DNA from 2 places in the Blautia sp. 2227st1_G12_2227SCRN_220401 genome. Region 1 is predicted to be linked to the other one. Evidence: riboswitches for the same ligand, from Rfam matches in the RefSeq annotation. Region 1 holds a riboswitch; the other holds the start of a gene.
What was found. Region 1 has a riboswitch for cobalamin ahead of nikB (nickel ABC transporter permease). Riboswitches for the same ligand answer to the same signal wherever they lie in the genome.

Region 1 (5,863 bases):
TGTACAATTTCGGTTAGGCATGATATACTTATCGTCAAAAGTGCGGAAATATAAAAAAGGAAAAGGGAAACAACCAATGATCAAAATTGATGACTGGGTGATTGAAAAAGGAGAGAAGGCACAGGGGAAAATTAAGATCACAGGATACGGCATAGCAATGCCGGCAACTGTGATATGCGGAGTGAAAGACGGACCGACGATACTGATCACAGCGGGAATACACAGTGCGGAGTATGTAGGAATCCAGGCGGCAATGGAACTTGCAAAAGAATTTCAACCGGAAGAACTAAAGGGAAATGTGATCATCGTTCCACTGGTCAATGTCAGTGGCTTTGAGCATCGCACCATGAGTCTGGTCTATGAGGATGGCAAGAACCTGAACCGCGTTTTCCCCGGAGATCCTGAGGGAACAGCTGCAGATCGTATTGCCTATGCTATAGTGACAAAGCTTTTTTCCATAGCAGATTATTATATCGACCTGCATAGCGGAGATGGGTTCGAACAGCTTCATCCCTATGTTTATTATGTAGGGGTTGTAGATGAAAAGACAGCAGAGAAATCATTACATATGGCACGGCATATCGGCGTAAAATATGTGGTCCGTTCCACAACCGCCACAGGTGGCGCCTACAATTATGCTTCTTCTCTTGGAATTCCAAGTATTCTCATCGAAAGAGGCGGACACAGCTACTGGACCTGGGAGGAAGTAGAACAGGATAAAAGAGACGTCCGTCACCTTGTTTTTCATCTCCAGGGAAAGAAATGTCATGGTCTGAAGCATTACCGTCAGATGCTTCTTGAAAATGTAGTCTATGAATATGCGCCGTATACCGGATGCTGGTATCCATCCAAGAAGCCTGGAGAGTACTTCTTTAAGGGAGAAGAATTGGGTGAACTGAGAGATTACTATGGAAATTTACTTTACACATCTATTGCAACTGAAAACGGAGTCGTACTTTATCAGACAGCCAGTCTGAACATTATTGAAGACGGACCAATGATCGCATATGCAGCGATCACGGAGACTCTGACCTGATAGTAAACAACCTTTTCAGAACGCTTCTGTCTGAAATCATATTGAAACAGTAAGAAAACCGGGTTTTACCATTTGCTATTCTATTTGTAAAAATAGCGAGGTAAAATCCGTGTTTTTTTAGCAGATCAGATAAATCCAATTGTCAAATCCCCCATGGGGGATATATACAATTCAAGCATCTTTAACAAAATTTATGAGTTTTCTAAAAATATAACATTTTTCCATAGACATAAACTATAGTTTTATCATATAATGTTTCAGTAATTTGACAGCATTTGCTGATTTTCACATCAGCCGTTGTAAGTTCTGAGAGGATTAATAGGGAAACCGGTGTAAATCCGGTACGATCCCGTCACTGTAAGGGGAAATCCTCAGACAAAGTACCACTGGTCGAGTGCGTGAGAAATAGACCGGGAAGGTGTCTGAGGGTAAGGATCCTAAGTCAGGAGACCTGCTTGCAATTGTTTTAAAATGATTCTTACGGAAGATAGGAAGCATATTTATTTTGTGTGCCCGTATTTCGTCACGGGCTTTTTTCGTGCAAATTTTCTAAAATTCCATGCATATTCTGCATATTAAGAATCCAATAGTTTCTTTTATCTAACTAAATTAAAACGGCAATGTTAAAATCGCATCAAATGAGGAAAGGAGTAAAACGTGACAAAGAAACAAGTAGGAAAAAGATTTCTCCAGATCATCATTGTATTATTTGGAATCAGCTTTTTCACATTTGGACTGACCTACCTGTCACCTGGTGATCCTGCGGAGATCATGCTGACAGAGTGTGGTAATCTTCCTACACCAGAGCTTCTGGAACAGACAAGACATGAGCTTGGCCTTGATCAGCCCTTTCTCGTGCAGTATGGTTCCTGGCTGAAGGGTGTTGTTACAGGAGATATGGGACAGTCCTATTCTTTCAAAATGCCGGTAACAGATAAACTGGTATCCTGTTTCTGGCCGACGCTGAGGATGTCGTTGCTGGCACTTCTGATGATGGTCATTATTTCCATACCGCTTGGAATCCTGGCCGCTGTATATCAGAACAAATTCCCGGATTATTTTGTGAGAGGAATTACCTTTGTGGGAGTATCTGTTCCAAGCTTCTGGCTGGGCCTGATCCTTCTCAGCATCTTTGGTGTTCAGCTTCGCTGGATCAATGTTGCAGGAGGCAGTACGGATTTTAAATCCATGATCCTCCCGGCGCTGACTCTTGCACTTGCCATGTCTGCAAAATATACCAGACAGGTAAGAAGTGCAGTGCTGGAGGAACTTCATCAGGATTATGTCACAGGTGCAAGAATGCGTGGAATCAAGGAAAGCGTCATTCTCTGGAAACACGTCCTTCCTAATGTTATGCTTCCGCTGGTAACGCTGTTGGGACTTTCCCTTGGAAGTCTTCTGGGAGGTACTGCAGTTGTAGAGATCATTTACAACTGGCCCGGAATGGGAAATATGGCAGTAAAAGCAATTTCCTGTCGTGACTATCCTCTTGTACAGGGCTATGTACTCTGGATCGCGATCCTGTACATGTGCATCAACCTGCTTGTGGATCTGTCCTATACTTATCTCGATCCAAGACTTAAGGAGGATAGATAATTGAAAAAGGTATTACGAACATTCAAAGAAAATAAACAGTTCACTCTTTTCTTCATTCTGGGTCTCGTGGTGATCGGAATTGCGATCTTTGCGCCGCAGCTCTCACCATATGATCCACTGAATGCAGTTATGACCGAATCACTGCAGGAGCCAAGTTCCGCTCATCCGTTCGGAACGGATAAGCTTGGACGAGATCTTCTTTCCCGTGTTATCTTCGGAACAAGAACCTCTCTGATCATGACCTTATGTCTGGTTGCGGTGATCTTTGTCATCGGTACATTTTTAGGAGTTATTGCCGGATATTTCGGCGGCGTTGTGGATGCAGTGATCATGCGTATCGCAGATATGATGATCTCCTTCCCTGGGCTTGTACTGGCCATTGCTATTGCCGGTATGCTTGGACCAAACCTGGTCAATGCCGTTATCTCCATTGCGGCTGTAAGTTGGACAAAATATGCCCGTCTTGCACGAAGTATGGTCTTGAAAGTCAAGAAGAGTCTTTACATAGAGGCAGCTATAGTAAACGGAACAAAGACCTGGAAAATTCTTCTTGTACACATTCTTCCCAACATGGTAACCCAGATGGTGGTAACTGCGGCAGCAGATATCGGAACCATGATGCTGGAGCTGGCTTCCCTTTCATTCCTGGGATTTGGTGCAACTGCGCCGACACCGGAGTGGGGACTGATGCTGAATGAAGGAAGAACCTACATGGCAAAGGCGCCATGGCTTATGATCTACCCTGGTATCGCTATCGTGATCTGTGTTGTTGTTTTCAACATGCTTGGAGACAGCATCCGTGATGTACTGGATCCGCGCCAGGATCAATAAAACAACTCTGTAACAAACCAACACCATATAATCAGTATATTATCTTTAGGAGGATGAAATGAGAAATAATGTAGTTAAAAAAGTGCTGGCTGCTACACTTGCATGTATGATGACCCTTTCAATGACAACAGTGGCTCAGGCAAAAGGTGACAAAAAAAGTGATAAGGAGATCACCATCGGAGTAACAAGCTTTGCAGATACACTGGAGCCGACAGAGCAGTATTTCAGCTGGGTTGTATCCCGTTATGCGATCGGTGAGTGCCTTACAAAATTCGATGAGAACGGTGAGATCGTTCCATGTCTTGCGGAAAAGTGGGAAAACAGTGACGATGGAAAAACATGGACCTTCAAGATCCGTGAGGGCGTAAAATTCTCCAACGGTGACGATATGACACCGGAGATGGTAAAAGCCTCCATCGAACGTACCGCTGAAAAGAGTGACCGTGTTCCGGAATTCTTTGATCTCGACAGCCTCGAAGTTGACGGACAGAACCTGATCTTCCATCTGAACAGAGCAAATGCAAACATGGCCGGATGCCTTGCAGACCCGCTGTTTCTGATCGTAGATACAAATGTAGATGATTCTACATTTGCCATGGAAGGACCGATCTGTACAGGACCTTACGCAGTAGAATCTTTCAGCCCGACGGATTCTTGTATCGTAGTAAAAAATGAGAACTACTGGGATGGAGAAGTTCCCCTTGATAAAGTTACACTGAAATGTGTGGATGACCAGACAACACGTTCCATGGCTCTTCAGACAGGTGAGATCGATATCGCTTACAACCTGAAAACAGAGAACCTGGTTGAGTTTGAGGGAAATGACAATTACGACATCCAGGAGCTTCAGTCTCTTCGTTCCACCTATGCATTCATGAACCAGAACGAGGATCATGCACTCAGCGATAAGGCTCTTCGCCAGGCACTTCTTCGTGGTCTTGACAAGGAAACATACTGCAACACTCTTCTCGAGGGTGGTGCAACAGCTGGTAAAGCACCGGTTCCTCCAACACTTGACTTTGGATTCGATGATCTGAAGGATGAAAATTCCTATGATCCGGACAGCGCAAAGAAGATCCTTGATGAGGCTGGATACAAAGATGTTGACGGTGACGGATTTGTAGAAACTCCTGACGGAGATCCTCTTGTTCTTGATTTTGTTATCTACACAAGCCGTGCCGAGCTTGGTGTATACGCACAGGCAGCACAGGCCAGTCTGAAGGAGATCGGTATCAACGTAAACCTGAACACAGTAAGTTATGAGACACTTCTTGACATGAGAGATTCCGGTCAGTATGACCTTCTGATCTGGAACGTGCTGGTAGCAAACACTGGAGACCCTGAGAACTACTTAAGAGAGAACTGGTACAGCTCCTCTGCAAACAATACTGCAGGATACAATAACCCGGAGGTTGACAAGCTTCTTGACGAGCTTGCGCAGACATTTGATGAGGACAAGAGAAAAGATCTCATCATCGATATTCAGCAGGATATCATGGATGATGCTGCAACTGTATTCTTTGGTTATGAGACAACCTACCTCTTCTCCAACAAAAAGGTAACAGGTGTTAAGATGTATCCAATGGATTATTACTGGCTGACAAAGGATATCACTCTTGCCGAGTAAAGGAGCGCTTATTTATGCTTGAGATCAAGGATCTTTCCGTTCAGTACGGAAAACAGGCACCTACCATTGAACATTTCAACCTTTCCATGAAGAAGGGGGAGATCATCAGTGTGGTAGGCGAGAGTGGAAGTGGAAAAACAACCGTGATCCGTGCTGTCCTCGGCGCACTTGCCGGAGGTGGCCGGGTCAGCACCGGAGATATTCAGTTTCACGGACATTCTCTGCTTTCCAATACAAAGGATGAATGGAGAAATTTAAGGGGTACCCGCATTTCCATGATCTTCCAGGACTGCGGCGGAACCCTGAACCCTATCCGTAAGATTGGAAGTCAGTATGTAGAATATATCTGTACACATACGGATGTATCCAAAGCAGAAGCATGGAAGAAGGGATGCTCCATGCTTCAGAAAATGCGTCTTCCTGACGCAGAAAATATCATGAAAAGTTATCCTCACCAGCTTTCCGGTGGTATGCGCCAGCGAGTTGGTATTGCCATGGCCATGACTTTTAACCCGGAGCTGCTTCTTGCAGATGAGCCGACCAGTGCGCTGGATGTTACCACACAGGCACAGATCGTACGCCAGATGATGGAGCTTCGTGATGATTTCGGAACCGGTATCATCATTGTTACCCATAACATTGGCGTAGCAGCCTATATGGCTGATCAGCTTGTTGTTATGCAGAACGGAAAAGTTGTGGATCAGGGAACACGAGATGAAGTCATGGAGCATCCGACCAGTGACTATACAAAGAAACTGCTGGCTGCAGTGCCG
Region 2 (5,863 bases), on a different contig from region 1:
AATACATCGATGGTACCAATTTATGAACAGATCATGGAGCAGATCAAGGCGCAGATCATCTCCGGAGAGTTAAAAGAAAATGATATATTGCCGTCCGTGAGAACAATGGCAAAGGAACTGAAGATCAGTGCACTTACTGTGAAGAAAGCATATGACAATCTGGAAGCAGAGGGCATGACAGTCACAGTTCATGGGAAAGGAACGTATGTAGCGGCTTCGAATACACAGCTGATGGAAGAAGAGCGCAGGAAAGAGGTTGAGGCGGATCTGGAAGCAGCAATTCAGAAGGGAAGGCGCTGCGGAATGAAGGAGGAAGAGATCCGTTCGTTGTTTGAACTCATCATGGAGGATGAATGATTATGTTGGAGATCAAAGGAGTAAAGAAAAGCTACGGTGAATTTCAGTTAGACTGTTCGTTAAATGTAGAAAAAGGAAGAATCACCGGTCTGGTTGGAGAGAACGGAGCCGGTAAGAGTACTTTGTTCAAGGCAGTGCTCGGACTCATTTCTTATGATGCCGGTGAGATAAAGATCCTGGGAAAAATACCGGAAGAGTTAAGTGAAAAAGAGAAAGAAGAGCTGGGAGTTGTCCTGGCAGAAACCGGATTCAGTGGATACTTGAAAGGGAAAGATGTTGAGGCAGTCCTTGCCAAATTATATCCAAAGTTTGAAGCAGAAAAATTTCATCAGATGTGTGAAGAATATCAGATTCCGTTGGATAAATTTATAAAAGAGTACTCAACAGGAATGAAAGCAAAGCTGAATTTGATCATTGCATTGACACATCAGGCAGAATTCCTGATGCTGGATGAGCCGACAGCAGGGCTTGATGTCGGAGCGAGGGAAAGGATGCTGGATATTTTAAGAGAGTATATGGAAGAAGAGCCGGAGAGAAGTATCCTGATCAGTTCACATATTTCTTCGGACTTAGAACATCTGTGTGATGACATTTATGTGATACATAAAGGAAAGATCATACTTCATGAAGCGATGGATACGATTCTTGAAAAATATGCAGTGTTGAAGGTCAGTGAGGAACAATATCAGGCAGTGGATAAAAGGTATCTTTTGAAAGAGAAAAAAGAGTTTTTTGGAGTTGCCTGTCTGACGAACGAGAAGCAGTATTATATAGAAAATTATCCGGAAATCGTAGTAGAGAGCGGATCACTCGATCAGGTGATCCTGATGTTGACAGGGGGCGAAAGATGATGAAAGGAATCAGAGGGCTTTTGGAAAAGGATTTTCGATTGTTTTTTCGACAGGGTGGTAATCTTTTTTTGGTGTTAGTGTTTGTAGCATTGTTTTTTATACTTACAGGAAAAACGGCAGCTGCTTTCATTGCAATGTATATCCCATCTGTTCTGGCGATATATTCAGGTAATACGATCAGTTATGATGAAAATGGCCATGGTTACACATATTTATTTTCTTTACCCGTAAATAAAAAAATATATGTCAGAGAAAAATATATTTTTTCCTTTATCATGACAGCATGTGGATGGTGCATTGGAATGATCTGTGCAGGAATTATGGTACTCATAAATCCTGAAGAGGTGTTTGATCTGGAAATGCTGGCAATGGAGTTGATCACATTTTTTGTGTTTCAGGCAATTGCGGGAATTATGATCGCGATCAGGATAAGGTTCGAAGGAGAGAAAGGGCGAATTGTGCTGCCAATTGCAATTTTAATTATTTTTGCAATTTGTTATACAATTGGATTTTTTGTGAAGGCTAACTTGGGATTAAAAGAAATTATTCTGCATGTGATAGGTGGAATAGGGGATCTTGAAATTGCGATTGCCCTTATTGTGCTAAGTCTGCTTATATGGTTTGCTTCGTATAAGTATAGTATGAGCGCCATGAAGAAGAAAGAGTTTTAAGATAGGTGTGGCAAAAATAATCCATTAAAAATAATGATTATAAAGATGTAATAGCTACCAAAAATATGAGAAAAACTTTGTGAAAAAATAGGCTTGTGTTTCGTAAGAGTCCCTTGTAAAATAGCGGTCAAGGATGAAAAGAAAAGGAGACTCTTATGGGAACCAATGAAAAAGATATGACTGCCGGATCTCCCGGAAAACTGATCATAACTTTTGCCATACCGATGATGCTTGGAAATATTTTTCAGCAGTTTTATACAATGGCAGACACCATGATCGTCGGACAAGTGGTAGGAGTTAAGGCACTGGCGGCAGTAGGTGCCGGTGATTGGCTGGTATGGCTGGTGTTGGGGATCATGACAGGTATCACACAGGGTTTTTCTATTCTTGTATCTCAGTATTATGGAGCAAGGGAAAAGGAAAATCTGAAATGTGCAGTAGCGAAAAGCTATATCATGACAGCATTACTGTCTGTGGTCGTACTCGCAGTAAGTGAAGGTACAGTTTATCATGTTCTTTTATTTTTACAGACACCGGATAATGTCATTGATCTGACAATGCTATATTTGCGGCTGATCTTTGCAGGAATCCCGATCATAGCTGCTTATAATATATTTGCAGCGATCCTTCGGGCACTTGGAAACAGCAGATCTCCGTTGATCGCAATGACAGTGGCAGCAGTGATCAATGTGGGACTGGATCTGTTATTTGTGGCGGTTTTTGGCTGGGGTATAGCCGGAGCAGCAGTGGCAACCGTTATCGCACAGGGATTTTCAGCCTTGTACTGTTTGATCGTATTACGTAAAATCCCGGATATCCGCCTGGAAAAGAAGGACTTTTACAGGCAGCCCTCTATGAGCCTGCGGCTTTTGGAACTGGCGGTTCCTCTTGCGATACAGAATGTGATCATCTCCGTGGGAGGACTTGTGGTACAGTATGTGATCAATGGATTTGGTTTTCTGTTTGTGGCGGGATTTACGGCATCGAACAAGCTGTATGGGGTTTTGGAGATGGCTGCCGTTTCATATGGATATGCTATTACAACCTATGTAGGCCAGAATCTTGGTGCAAAGAAATATCAGAGGATTCGAAAAGGCGTGCGCAGCGGCACTTATATGGCAGTGCTCACTTCGGCTTTCATTTCCGGCATGATGGTACTGTTTGGACGTAATGTACTGTCCCTGTTTGTATCCGGTGAACCGGATCAGACCCGACAGGTATTGGATATAGCATATAAGTATTTGTTTATCATGGCTGTCTTTTTGTGGGTGCTGTATCTGCTGTATGTGTATCGTTCCGCTATCCAGGGCCTGGGTAATACTTTGATTCCGCTTGCCAGCGGCATTGCAGAATTTATAATGCGTGTCAGTGTTGCGCTGCTGCTGCCAAAACTGATCGGTGAAGATGGAATATACTATGCAGAGATCTGTGCATGGAGCAGTGCAGCTGTTTTATTATTCGTAAGTTATATGATCATTATACGGAAATATAAAGAAGTCACCGTTCATACATAATGTTATTTACTTAAGGGATCTATAATAATACAGGCAGAAAATATCCGGGTTTCACTATGAAATGTTCAGATATTTTATATTTGACAAAAAACTATTTATATAAAAAGAAAAGTATGATATTATAATATTTATTCATTGCAACTATGAAAATTGAATAGTCAGAAGGGTGTACAAAGTACTTAATAAGGAATCTGGTGAAATGCCAGAACAGCCACCGCTACTGTGACAGGGACGAAAACCAAAATATCACTGGAGAGATCCGGGAAGATGGTAAGTAGGAAGAACTGGAGTCAGGAGACTTGCCTTTTTGACAGAAGAATTCTGATTCGGATGGGATACAGAAGGAATAAGCTCTGCCTGAGGTAGAGGTTTGTTTTTTGTGCTGATATGATGCTGGATCATATCAGCTTTTTTTATTTTAACCGAATAAACAGATGAAAAATGAGGAGAAATGAAAATGGGAAAAGTAATTGCAAAGCGTTTTATATTTATGATTCCGGTAGTGCTGGCGGTTACATTTATTATTTTTATGCTGAGTTTTATATCGGCAGGTGATGCGGCCAGAGTGCTGGCGGAGAAAAAATATGAGCATCCGTCACCGGAGCAGGTAGAAGAAGTACGGCATGAGGAAGGACTGGATCAGCCGGTGCTGGTACAATACGGGAAATGGCTGGATCAGGCACTTCATGGCGATTTTGGAAAATCATATTCTACCAGAAAACCGGCTTTTGAGGAATTAAAAAGATATTTTCCACAGACATTTAAACTGGCAGTTACTTCGTTTTTATTGTTGATGATCGTGTCAGTCCCTCTTGGAATTTTGTCGGCAATTTATGAAAACAGAGTTCTGGATAAAGTCATTCGCATTTTGTCGTCCCTCAGTGTATCTATGCCGTCTTTCTGGATCGGTCTGATGCTGCTCTATATATTTGGAGTAAAGCTAAAAGTGATTTCCGTGATCGGAGGAGATGCCGGAGGCATCCCGATTCTTGCGGCATTTGCCATGGATATCAGTTTCTTTGGAATTATGACGAGATTGATCCGTACCAATATGATACAGGTGCTGAAGCAGGATTACATACGTGCCAGCAGAGCTAAGGGATTGTCATCTGTAAATGTAATTTTGCGTCATGGTCTGAAAAATATCCTGATTCCTGTGCTGACACGTCTGGTATCAATTGTGATCGGTTTTTTCTGTGGCTCAGCTGTGATAGAAAGTATTTTTTCAATTCAGGGAATCGGAAATCTGGCATTGAAATCCGTGATCTCAAAAGACACTCCGGTGCTGCAATGTTTTATCTTTATTCTGGCTGTTGGCATTGTAGTATTAAATTTTCTTGTGGATATCGCCTATTCTGCGATTGACCGGCGAATCCAGTTAAAGTAAAGGAGAGATCATAGAATGGGAAGCAGAAGAAAGCAGAAAACAGAAAAAAGCATGATCCAGAATCTGTACTGGAAACAGGTATTCCGGTCACCGAAAACAAAAATAGGATTGATGGTGGTCATAATTTTTGCATTGGCAGCTATTTTTGCACCTGTATTAGCGCCGCATGATCCACTGCTTGTGGATGTTTCGATAAAATTAAAGAATCCGTCGGCGGCATATCCTTTAGGTACTGATCAGCTGGGACGATGTATTTTATCAAGACTTCTCTGGGGTAGCCGGTATTCACTGAGCTATAGCTTTACGGTGCTTCTGATCACTGTATGTGTCGGGGTGCCGATCGGACTGTTTGCCGGATATGTAGGTGGAAAAATCGATTCCATAATTATGAGGATTATTGATGTATTTATGGCTATGCCGGTCTTTATTGTGGCACTTGCCATTGCAGGAACCGTAGGAGCCAGCGGCGCTCATCTGATCCTGTCCTTATCGGTCGTATCCTGGGCAGAATATGCAAGGCTTGCCCGAGCATTGACACTTCAGGAAAAAAATAAAAATTATATGACCGCACTAAAAGCCGGTGGCTGCGGCCACGCAAGGATCATATTTAGGCATGTATTGAGAAATATCCTGCCATCTGTGATCGCACTGGCAACAATGGAAATCGGTTCGATCATTCTGTCAATTGCCGGTTTTTCCTTTATCGGCCTTGGTGTGCAGGCACCGACACCGGAATGGGGGATCATGCTCAGTGACAGTAGAAGTTATATTCAGACTTATCCAAGACTGATGTTTTATCCGGGCATACTGATCATGATCATTGTTCTGGCATTTAATTATTTGGGGGAGGGAATACAGAATGGAACAGCCCAAAAATGATGTCCTAAAGGTAAAAAGACTACATGTGGAGTTTCAGACATCTCACGGAATGGTTCATGCAGTAAAAGATGTCAGCCTGGAAGTAAAACGCGGAAGGATCCATGCTCTGGTGGGAGAAAGCGGAAGCGGCAAGTCAGTTACCTCTCTGACGATCATGAATCTGCTTGCAGGAAATGGAAAGGTGATATCCGGAGATGTGACACT

Region 2: another riboswitch for cobalamin. It lies ahead of ABCM67_RS08535 (ABC transporter permease); the one in region 1 lies ahead of nikB (nickel ABC transporter permease).

What each region holds. Positions count from the first base shown of each region.
Region 1 is NZ_JBCLNI010000001.1:194,455-200,317, reverse strand. It holds gene ABCM67_RS01000 (M14 family metallopeptidase) at 77-1,036, shown strand; cobalamin riboswitch at 1,321-1,510, shown strand; gene nikB (nickel ABC transporter permease) at 1,694-2,632, shown strand; gene nikC (nickel transporter permease) at 2,633-3,463, shown strand; gene ABCM67_RS00985 (ABC transporter substrate-binding protein) at 3,522-5,090, shown strand; gene ABCM67_RS00980 (ABC transporter ATP-binding protein) at 5,105-5,863, shown strand, end outside.
Region 2 is NZ_JBCLNI010000013.1:58,426-64,288, forward strand. It holds gene ABCM67_RS08515 (GntR family transcriptional regulator) at 1-357, shown strand, start outside; gene ABCM67_RS08520 (ABC transporter ATP-binding protein) at 360-1,208, shown strand; gene ABCM67_RS08525 (ABC-2 transporter permease) at 1,205-1,879, shown strand; gene ABCM67_RS08530 (MATE family efflux transporter) at 2,035-3,393, shown strand; cobalamin riboswitch at 3,541-3,715, shown strand; gene ABCM67_RS08535 (ABC transporter permease) at 3,851-4,780, shown strand; gene nikC (nickel transporter permease) at 4,796-5,659, shown strand; gene ABCM67_RS08545 (ABC transporter ATP-binding protein) at 5,640-5,863, shown strand, end outside.